One region of the Bradyrhizobium sp. A11 genome, then DNA from elsewhere that is predicted to be linked to it. Evidence: predicted binding sites of a transcription regulator. Region 1 holds the regulator's gene; the other holds the start of a gene.
The links. The regulator PhoB, encoded in region 1, activates phosphate uptake and scavenging genes when phosphate is short. The targets are predictions, from matches to a motif close to TGTCATNNANCTGTCAT.
Positions count from the first base shown of each region.

Region 2: a site for PhoB is predicted at 2,318-2,334, ahead of WI560_RS21870 (YbhN family protein). Genes of this name have one in related genera too.

Region 1 covers NZ_CP149509.1:466,223-470,545, reverse strand. The annotation lists gene WI560_RS02085 (aspartate aminotransferase family protein) at 1-798, opposite strand, end outside; gene WI560_RS02080 (GcrA family cell cycle regulator) at 1,268-1,777, shown strand; gene phoB (phosphate regulon transcriptional regulator PhoB) at 2,039-2,746, opposite strand; gene phoU (phosphate signaling complex protein PhoU) at 2,770-3,486, opposite strand; gene pstB (phosphate ABC transporter ATP-binding protein PstB) at 3,498-4,319, opposite strand; gene pstA (phosphate ABC transporter permease PstA) at 4,316-4,323, opposite strand, start outside.
Region 2 covers NZ_CP149509.1:4,636,068-4,640,390, reverse strand. The annotation lists gene WI560_RS21875 (hypothetical protein) at 1-976, opposite strand, end outside; gene WI560_RS21870 (YbhN family protein) at 1,064-2,146, opposite strand; gene WI560_RS21865 (ferritin-like domain-containing protein) at 2,578-3,084, shown strand; gene WI560_RS21860 (hypothetical protein) at 3,154-3,588, opposite strand; gene WI560_RS21855 (hypothetical protein) at 3,668-4,255, shown strand; gene WI560_RS21850 (PLP-dependent aminotransferase family protein) at 4,264-4,323, opposite strand, start outside.

The DNA of each region.
Region 1 (4,323 bases):
GGCCGCCGCGTCCGCGGTCGCCAGCACGGCGCCGATCGGGAAGCCGCCGCCGAGCGCCTTCGCCAGCGACATCACGTCAGGCGTGACGCCGGTGCGCCGATACGCGAACAGATCGCCGGCACGGCCCATGCCGGTCTGCACCTCGTCGAAGGCGAGCAGCAGGCCCTTCTCGTCGCAAAGCTGGCGGAGCGCCTTGAGGAACGCCGGCGGTGCCGAACGCACGCCGCCCTCGCCCTGGATCGGCTCGATCAGGATACCGGCGGTGTCGGGCCCGATCGCCTTCTTGACGGCTTCGAGGTCGCCATGCGGCACCTGGTCGAAGCCGTCCATCGGCGGACCGAACCCTTCGAGATATTTTGCCGATCCGGTCGCAGCGAGCGTCGCCAGCGTGCGGCCGTGGAAGGCGCCCTCGAAGGTGATGATGCGGTAACGCTCCGGATGCCCCTTGGAGAAGTGATGATGGCGCACCAGCTTGATCACGCCCTCCAGCGCCTCGGCGCCGGAATTGCAGAAGAACACCAGGTCGGCAAAACTCTCGTGGCACAGGCGCGCGGCGAGCTTCTCGCCGTCCGGGCTCTGGAACAGGTTCGACATGTGCCACAGCTTCGTCGCCTGCTCCTGCAACGCCTTGATCAGATGCGGGTGGCAATGGCCGAGCGCATTGACGGCGACGCCCGAGGTGAAATCGAGATAGCGATCGCCATTGGTTGCGATCAGCCAGCAGCCTTCGCCGCGTTCAAAACCGAGGTTGGCCCTGGCGAAAACGGGGAGCAAATGCGGGGCTGCGCTGTTAGTCATGACGGCCACTTGATGTTGCGGACGGTGTGAGGCGTGCATTGCGCAACGCACCATCCACCGGCCCGGAAAACGAAACGTGCCGCCTTTTAAGGGCGGCACGCACGACTATCTTAGGCCTGGTGAAACGGGTGTCAATGCCGCCCGAAAGCCCCAGAAAACGGTGGTGAAACGGTGATTCCGTAGTCTTGCGGTCGCGATTTTGCGGGTTTTTCACCACGGAACATGTGGAAGCGAGTCGGCGGACTCTTGCGCGTGAGTCACGCCATATTGTAGCGTTTGGATTGTCAGATACGACATCTCGTGCGGCAGTTCTGATCCCAAGAGTCCTCATGTACCGGCGTAAACGTTCGGGCGTCAGTTGCGCGCCCGGCGAGCCCTAAGGGATTCGAGCGGCACGGGTTTTTCGAGGCTTAGGCATTCGCCGCACGGACCGCCAGGATGGCAGCCGCGCGGCGAGGGAAAGGGTGCAATGACGGTTTTGACCTGGTCCGACGATCGCGTCGAGCAGCTGAAAAAGCTCTGGGAGGCCGGATTGTCGGCCAGCCAGATCGCAGCAGAGCTCGGCAATGTGACCCGCAATGCCGTGATCGGCAAAGTGCACAGGCTCGGCCTGTCCGGCCGCGCCAAGAGCCCTTCGTCGGCCGCGCCCCGGCCGCGCAAGGCGCGTCCCGCCCAGCACATGATGCGGGTGACGCGCCCCATCGCGCGCGGCAACACCGCGCTGGCGCAGGCCTTCGAGGTCGAGGTCGAGGCCGAACCCGTCACCTACGACAACGTGGTGCCGATGAGCCAGCGGCTGTCGCTGCTCGAATTGAACGAGGCGACCTGCCACTGGCCGGTGGGCGATCCCTCGAGCCCGGATTTCTTCTTCTGCGGCGGCAAGGCCCTGTCCGGCCTGCCCTATTGCGCCCAGCACTCGCGCGTGGCGTATCAGCCGGCGGCGGATCGGCGCCGCGCGGCACCGAAGCCCACGCGCTGAGCGAGATTTAGCTGATCGCAAACGCGGCAGTCGTCACACGACGGCGCCTCAAGACATCCGATGTCGTCCCGGACAAGCGCGCCACAAGCGCGCGCAGATCCGGGACCCATAGCCACCGCAGGATGTGGTTAGGGGGACTCGGAGTTACCTATTTCGTGTAACAATCACTTGCTGTGGTTATGGATCCCGGATCTGCGCTGACGCTTGTCCGGGACGACACCGATACTGTGGCGGCAACTCGCTAGACCACCTCACCCGCCCTTACGTCTGCTCCGCCTTCGCGAAGCGATCGTCCAGTGCGTAGCCGGCGCCGCGGACGGTGCGGATCGGGTCCTGCTCGCGGCCGAGATTGAGCAGCTTGCGCAGGCGGCCGATATGGACGTCAACGGTGCGCTCGTCGATGTAGATGTCGCGGCCCCAGACGCTGTCGAGCAGCTGCTCGCGCGAGAACACGCGGCCGGGATGCTCCAGGAAGAACTCCAGCAGGCGATATTCGGTCGGGCCGAGATCGATCGGGCGGCCGGAGCGCGCGACGCGGCGCTTGTCGCGATCGAGCTCGATGTCGCCATAGGCCAGCACGGTCGCGAGCCGCTCGGGGCTGGCGCGCCTGAGCAGGCCCTTCACGCGCGCCAGCAGCTCCGGCACCGAGAACGGCTTGACGATGTAGTCGTCGGCGCCGGTCGCAAGGCCGCGCACCCGCTCGCTCTCCTCGCCGCGCGCGGTGAGCATGATGATCGGCAGCTGCTTGGTCTCGGGCCGGGTGCGCAGGCGCCGGCACAGCTCGATGCCGGAGAGGCCCGGCAGCATCCAGTCGAGCACGATCAGATCGGGAATGTGTTCCTTGAGGCGGGTGTCGGCGTCGTCGCCGCGCATCACCGTCTCGACGTCATAGCCGTCGCCTTCGAGGTTGTAACGCAGAAGCTCGGTGAGAGCTTCCTCGTCCTCAACCACCATAATGCGTGCGCCCATGTTGTCGTCGCTCCTTGAGGTCTTCAGGTATTCGGGATCGTCGTGGCGAACGTGGTCATGTCGCCCTTCGGCCGCTTGTCGGTGATCGCCTGGCCCTCGATCATGTAGAACACGGTCTCGGCGATGTTGGTGGCGTGGTCGCCGATGCGCTCGATGTTCTTGGCGCAGAACATCAGATGGATGCAGAACGAGATGTTGCGCGGATCCTCCATCATGTAGGTGAGGAGCTCGCGGAACAGCGAGGTGCAGATCGCGTCGACCTCCTCGTCGCCCTTCCACACCGCCATCGCCGCCGGCAGATCGTGCGCGGCATAGGCGTCGAGCACGCTCTTGACCTGCTGCTGCACCAGGTCGGTCATGTGCTCCAGGCCGCGGAACAGCTTGAGCGGATGGAAGTCGGTCTCCAGCGCGGCGACGCGCTTGCCCATGTTCTTGGCGAGGTCGCCGATGCGCTCGAGGTCGGTCGCAACGCGCATGGCGCCGACGATCTCGCGCAGGTCCACCGCCATCGGCTGGCGGCGGGCGATGGTGAGCACGGCGCGCTCCTCGATGCGCTTCTGCAGCGCGTCGAGATCGGCGTCGATGGCGACGACGCGCTGGCCGAGCGCGACGTCGCGGCGGATCAGCGCATCGACGGAATCGACGATCATGCGCTCGGCGATGCCGCCCATCTCGGCGACCAGGCGCGTGAGCTCCTGGAGGTCGGTGTCGAAGGCCTTTGCGGTATGTTCGGTACCCATGTTGCGTCTCCTCAGCCGAACCGGCCGGTGATGTAGTCCTGCGTCCGCCGGTCGGTCGGCGACGTGAAGATCTTGCTGGTGTCGTCGAACTCGATCAGCTCGCCGAGATACATGAAGGCGGTCTTGTCGGAGACGCGCGCCGCCTGCTGCATGTTGTGGGTGACGATCGCGATCGTGTAGTTCTCGGACAATTCCTGGATCAGCTCCTCGACCTTGGCGGTCGAGATCGGGTCGAGCGCCGAGCAGGGCTCGTCGAACAGGATCACCTCGGGCCGCACCGCGACGGTGCGGGCGATGCAGAGGCGCTGCTGCTGGCCGCCGGAGAGCGACAGACCGGAGGCGTTGAGCTTGTCCTTGACCTCGTTCCACAGCGCGCCGCCGCGCAGCGCCTTCTCGACGCGGTCGTCCATCTCGGACTTGGAGATCTTCTCGTAGAGGCGGATGCCGAAGGCGATGTTCTCGTAGATCGTCATCGGGAACGGGGTCGGCTTCTGGAACACCATGCCGACCCGGGCGCGCATCAGGTTGAGGTCGAGCTTGGGGTCGAGGATGTTGGTGTGGTCAAGCAGCAGCTGGCCGGTGGCGCGCTGGCCCGGATAGAGGTCGTACATCCGGTTGAAGATGCGCAGCAGGGTCGACTTGCCGCAGCCGGACGGGCCGATGAAGGCGGTGACGCGGTTGGTGCCGAGCGCCAGGTTGATGTTCTTCAGCGCATGGTGCTCACCGTAGTAGAAGTTGAGGTTGCGCGCGGTGACCTTGGCCGGCGCCTCGGGCAGCGGCTGCGAGCCGGGGTGAACGGTCGGCGCGCTGACGGAAACAGACATTTCACTCATTTTG
Region 2 (4,323 bases), 2.7 Mb from region 1:
CGCTGGTGTTGCAGACGCCGGTCTTGCCGGGCGGGCATTCGCGGGCGCGCTGCGAGCCGAGCAGGCCGTCGCCGATGCTGGCGCCGGTGCAGGCGAGCGGCAGGTAGGTCACCGCGATGTGGGTGTAGCGCACCGCGAGCGCCAGGGCCGTGCGCGTCTGGTAGCTGTACAGCGAGCGGTGGCACGGTGCGTTGAACCAGAGCGCGCTGTAGCGTTGCCAGTTGGCGAGCGTATCCGGGGCCTCGCAAGCGCGGCCGCCCTTGAAGCCGTGGCGGCTCGGCCGGTAGTACTGCCCGCCGGCGGTGCCGAGATAGGAGCGGAAGCAGAAACCTTCGTCGGACAGCGCCAGTGCCCTGTCCGGATTGCCCTCGCCCGAGGCGATGCTGTCCCCGAGGCCGGCGACGAAGATGTCGCGGACCTGGATCTCGGTCTGGACCCGCTGGGTCGGATCGGCGCCGGCGGAGACGTCGACGGTCGCGACCGTCTGCTTGCCGTAGCGGACACGCAGGTTGATCGGCTCGGCGCAGTCGAAGGTCGATTGCTGCGGGCCGTCACCGTCGTCGAACGACCAGGCGCAGGTGGCGCCGACCGGTACCGCGCCCACGAGACGCACGGTGACGGGATGGTCGATCGGGGTGAGGTAGTTTTCCTTGGTGTTGTCGCGGGTGCAGGGCTGGTTGACGCGGCCCTGAAGGTCGATGCAGAGGCGGTTGACCATGTTGCGCGCCCAGCCGCGGCCTTCGCTCTGGAGCTCCAGCGATTGTTCTGCGGCGAGGATGCTGCGGTTACGCGCATTCTCGACATGGAGCAGGAAGTCGCGCTCCTCGCGGAACAGCCGGAAGCGGTTACGCACCTCCCAACTGATCTGCAAGGGGCCGGCGTCCTGCGCGGCGGCGCGCTCGGCCGGCAAAACGGACAAAAGTCCGGCCAGCAGCAGGGTGCCGGCGCAGAGGGTACGAAGCAATACAGGGATCATGGCCCGCGTCTTCAACGGCAAAGTTGAGGCGGAAATAAGAGAGCATTGCGCTGCCGCCCGCAACCCTCCGGTCCGGGCAGGCTGCTTTCAGCGCTTGTTGGCCTGCCGCAGCAACCGCTCGCGCTGCATCGGCGTCACCTCTTTGGGCAGATTGGCCTGCGCACAGGCCTCCGCCAGCCGCCGCCGCTCCTGCCAGGGCTCGACCACGTTCATCCAGAGCTCGCGCGTGCCCATGATGGAGATGGCGAGGCCGAACGGGATCACGAAATAGAGGATACGAAATACCAGCAGCGTCGCCAGCAGCTCCTCGCGGCCGAACTGCGGCAGCGCCACCAGCATGGCGGCGTCGAACACGCCGATCGAGCCGGGCGCATGGCTGGCAAAGCCGATCAGGGTGGCCAGGATGAACACCACGGCCAGCGACATGAAGTCGATCGGCGGATTGGCTGGCATCAAGAGGTACATCGCCATGGCGCAGAAGCCGAGATCGACCACGCCGATGAGGATCTGCACCAGCGTCAGCGGCGCCGAGGGCAGCACGACCTTCCAGCCCTTCTGGCCGAGCTCGCGCCGCTTCTCGCCCATGACGAGCCAGGCGAGATAAGCCCCGATCGAGGCAAGGCCGCCGAGCGCGATCAGCCGGTTGATAGATGGAGGAAGCTGATCCATCGAGGAGGCCGCGTCCGGATGGACGGCCAAGCCGATCGAGAGCACGAAGATGTTACCGAGCCAGAAGGTCAGGCCCGACAGGAAGCAGATCTTGGCGACGTCGATCGCGTTCAGCCCGTAGTCCGAATAGATCCGGAAGCGGATCGCGCCGCCGGTGAAGACGGTGGCGCCGATGTTGTGGCCGATCGAATAGGACGTGAAGCTGGAGAGCGCCGCGATGCGATAGGGCACGTGCTTCTTGCCGATCGTTCGCAGTGCGAAATAATCATAGAAGGTCAGCGTGCAGAACGCGAAGAACACGCACACCGCCGCCAGCCCGATGCTGCCGCGGGGAATTTCGGTCAACGCGGTCAGGATGACCCCGGTATCGATGCCCTTGAGGGTCCGCACCAGCGTGGTGATCGCGAAGGCGATGATGAAGATGCTCGCGGCAACCCCAAGCCGTCGCCAGCCGATCCATCTCTTGAAGCCGCGTTTCAGCGCGGGCAGCAGTCCGTGCATTCATCCTCCCGGCGGGGGGCAAGACCGACCGGGCCAGGCATTGGCCAGTTCGGGTGCGATCATCACCAAAGGCAGGCAGCGATCGCTAGGCGTGATCCAGCTCATTTAAGGCAAAAACTGCAGCTTGTGCAGCCCTTGACAACAATAGGTTCTGCGCCGGACCGGCAACTTTGTCATACGCGGTTCACATCGGAAGGCGCGTTAAGCATATGAGTCGTGAAAGCCGGCCGGCGCGTGCGTTCATATCGGCCTATGATTTCAGATCCCGGCGCCGCCTGCATTGTTCCAACGCAATGCCATGCGAGTGTTTTTTGGAACGTCGATGTCGCGCGTTCGTTGGGTCTGAACAGCAACCGAAACATGGCGCAATGAGCGGCTTTTCGTGCAAGCCGCTGCCTGCGTGTTCCAGCAAACCGAAAAAGGACCGAACGATGGGACTGTTCACAAAAGACATCAAAACCATGAACGACCTGTTCGTGCATCAGCTTCAGGACATCTATTACGCCGAGCAGCAGCTGACCAAGGCGCTGCCGAAGATGGCCAGCAAGGCCACCGATCCGCAGCTGAAACAGGGCTTTTTGACGCACCTCGAAGAGACCAAGCAGCACGTGGCGCGGCTCGAGGAAGTGTTCAAGATGCATGGCGTCCCCGTCAAGGCGGTCGACTGTCCGGCGATCGACGGCATCATCGAGGAAGCCGATGAGACCGCCGGCGAAGTTGCCGACAAGGCCGTGCTCGACGCCGCGCTGATCAACGCGGCCCAGGCTGCCGAACATTACGAGATCGTGCGCTACGGCAGCCTGATCGCCTGGGCCAAGCAGCTCGGCCGCAACGATTGCGCCGCCGTGCTCGCCAAGACGCTCGAGGAGGAAAAGGCGACCGATCAGAAGCTGACCACGCTGGCCGAGAGCAAGGTGAACCTGCGCGCGGCGAGCTGAGCCGAGCCCACATTCGACGAACGCTGCGCGGCCTCCGCGCGGCGTTCTTTTTTGCGGCCCGTGTCGGCTTCAGCCGCGGCGCAGCGCGAAATGGGCGCCGCAGAACGCCATGACGGCGCCGAGGCAGAGCGCGGCGAGCCCGGCCAGCACGCCCGAGACGGTCGGGATCGGGCTCGGCGCGGAGGCTGCCTGACCCGCCCCCGCGAGCAGGAGCACGCCGACCGCGATCAGGAACTGGCGCATCCGCTGCGGGATCTGGCCGGACGCCGCGCTCTGCATCAGCGTCGCGGTGAAATAGCCGCCGGAAAAGCCGACCGTGGCGATCAGCCACCACGCGATCGCCGCGCCCGCGGGGATGAACTCGGCCGAGTCGGAGCGCCAGAGCCCGCCGAGGTCGAGCCCGTAGCGCGCGCCCAGCATGTGCACCGCGAGCGCCAGCAGCACGCCGGAGATCATTGCGGCGCCGAGAATCAGACGGCGCGGAAAAAAGGTCGTCTCAACCATGCCCCGCTTGTAGGATGTGCGAGGGCGACCGCGCAAGCGGATCGCGGGCGCGATGGCGCGGACGGGATCGATTGTCGGGATGCAGGGTTCGGAAGCCGAGGCCGCGTCAGTCACGAGCTATGCCTACAAGGCGTCGCTGATCGGCTCGGCGCATCGCTTCGCGCTGACGGAGCAGGGGCTGTCCTGGCACATCGGCGGCCGCTCGGGCCTGTGGCCGTATGACGAGATCAGCGCGATCCGGCTGTCGTTTCGCCCGGTCTCGATGCAGCAGCACCGCTTTCGCGCCGATATCACCCACGGCAGCGGCCGCCGCATCGCGATCCTGTCGACGAGCTGGCAGACCGCCGCGCTGATGGCGCCGCAAGACAACGGCTTTCGCGCCTTCATCGTCGAATTGCATGCGCGGATGGCGCAAGCCGGCAGCCGCGCGGTGCTGACGTCGGGGCTCGGCCGCATTGCCTATGCGATGGTGCTGGCGTTCCTGGCGATGCTCACGGTCGCGATGGCGGGCCTGTTGATCCGCGCGCTCGTGATCGGCGAGTTCGCCGGCGCGCTGTTCGTCCTCGGCTTTGCCGCGCTGTTCGCCTGGCAGGTCGGCGGCTTCGTGCGGCGCAACCAGCCGCGTAGCTATGGCTTCGATCAATTGCCCCGGTCCGTGCTGCCATAGACCGATTTCTACTCCGTCGAGTCCAAATCCTCTTCCTTGGTGCCGAGCAGCGACACGATCGTGCGCAG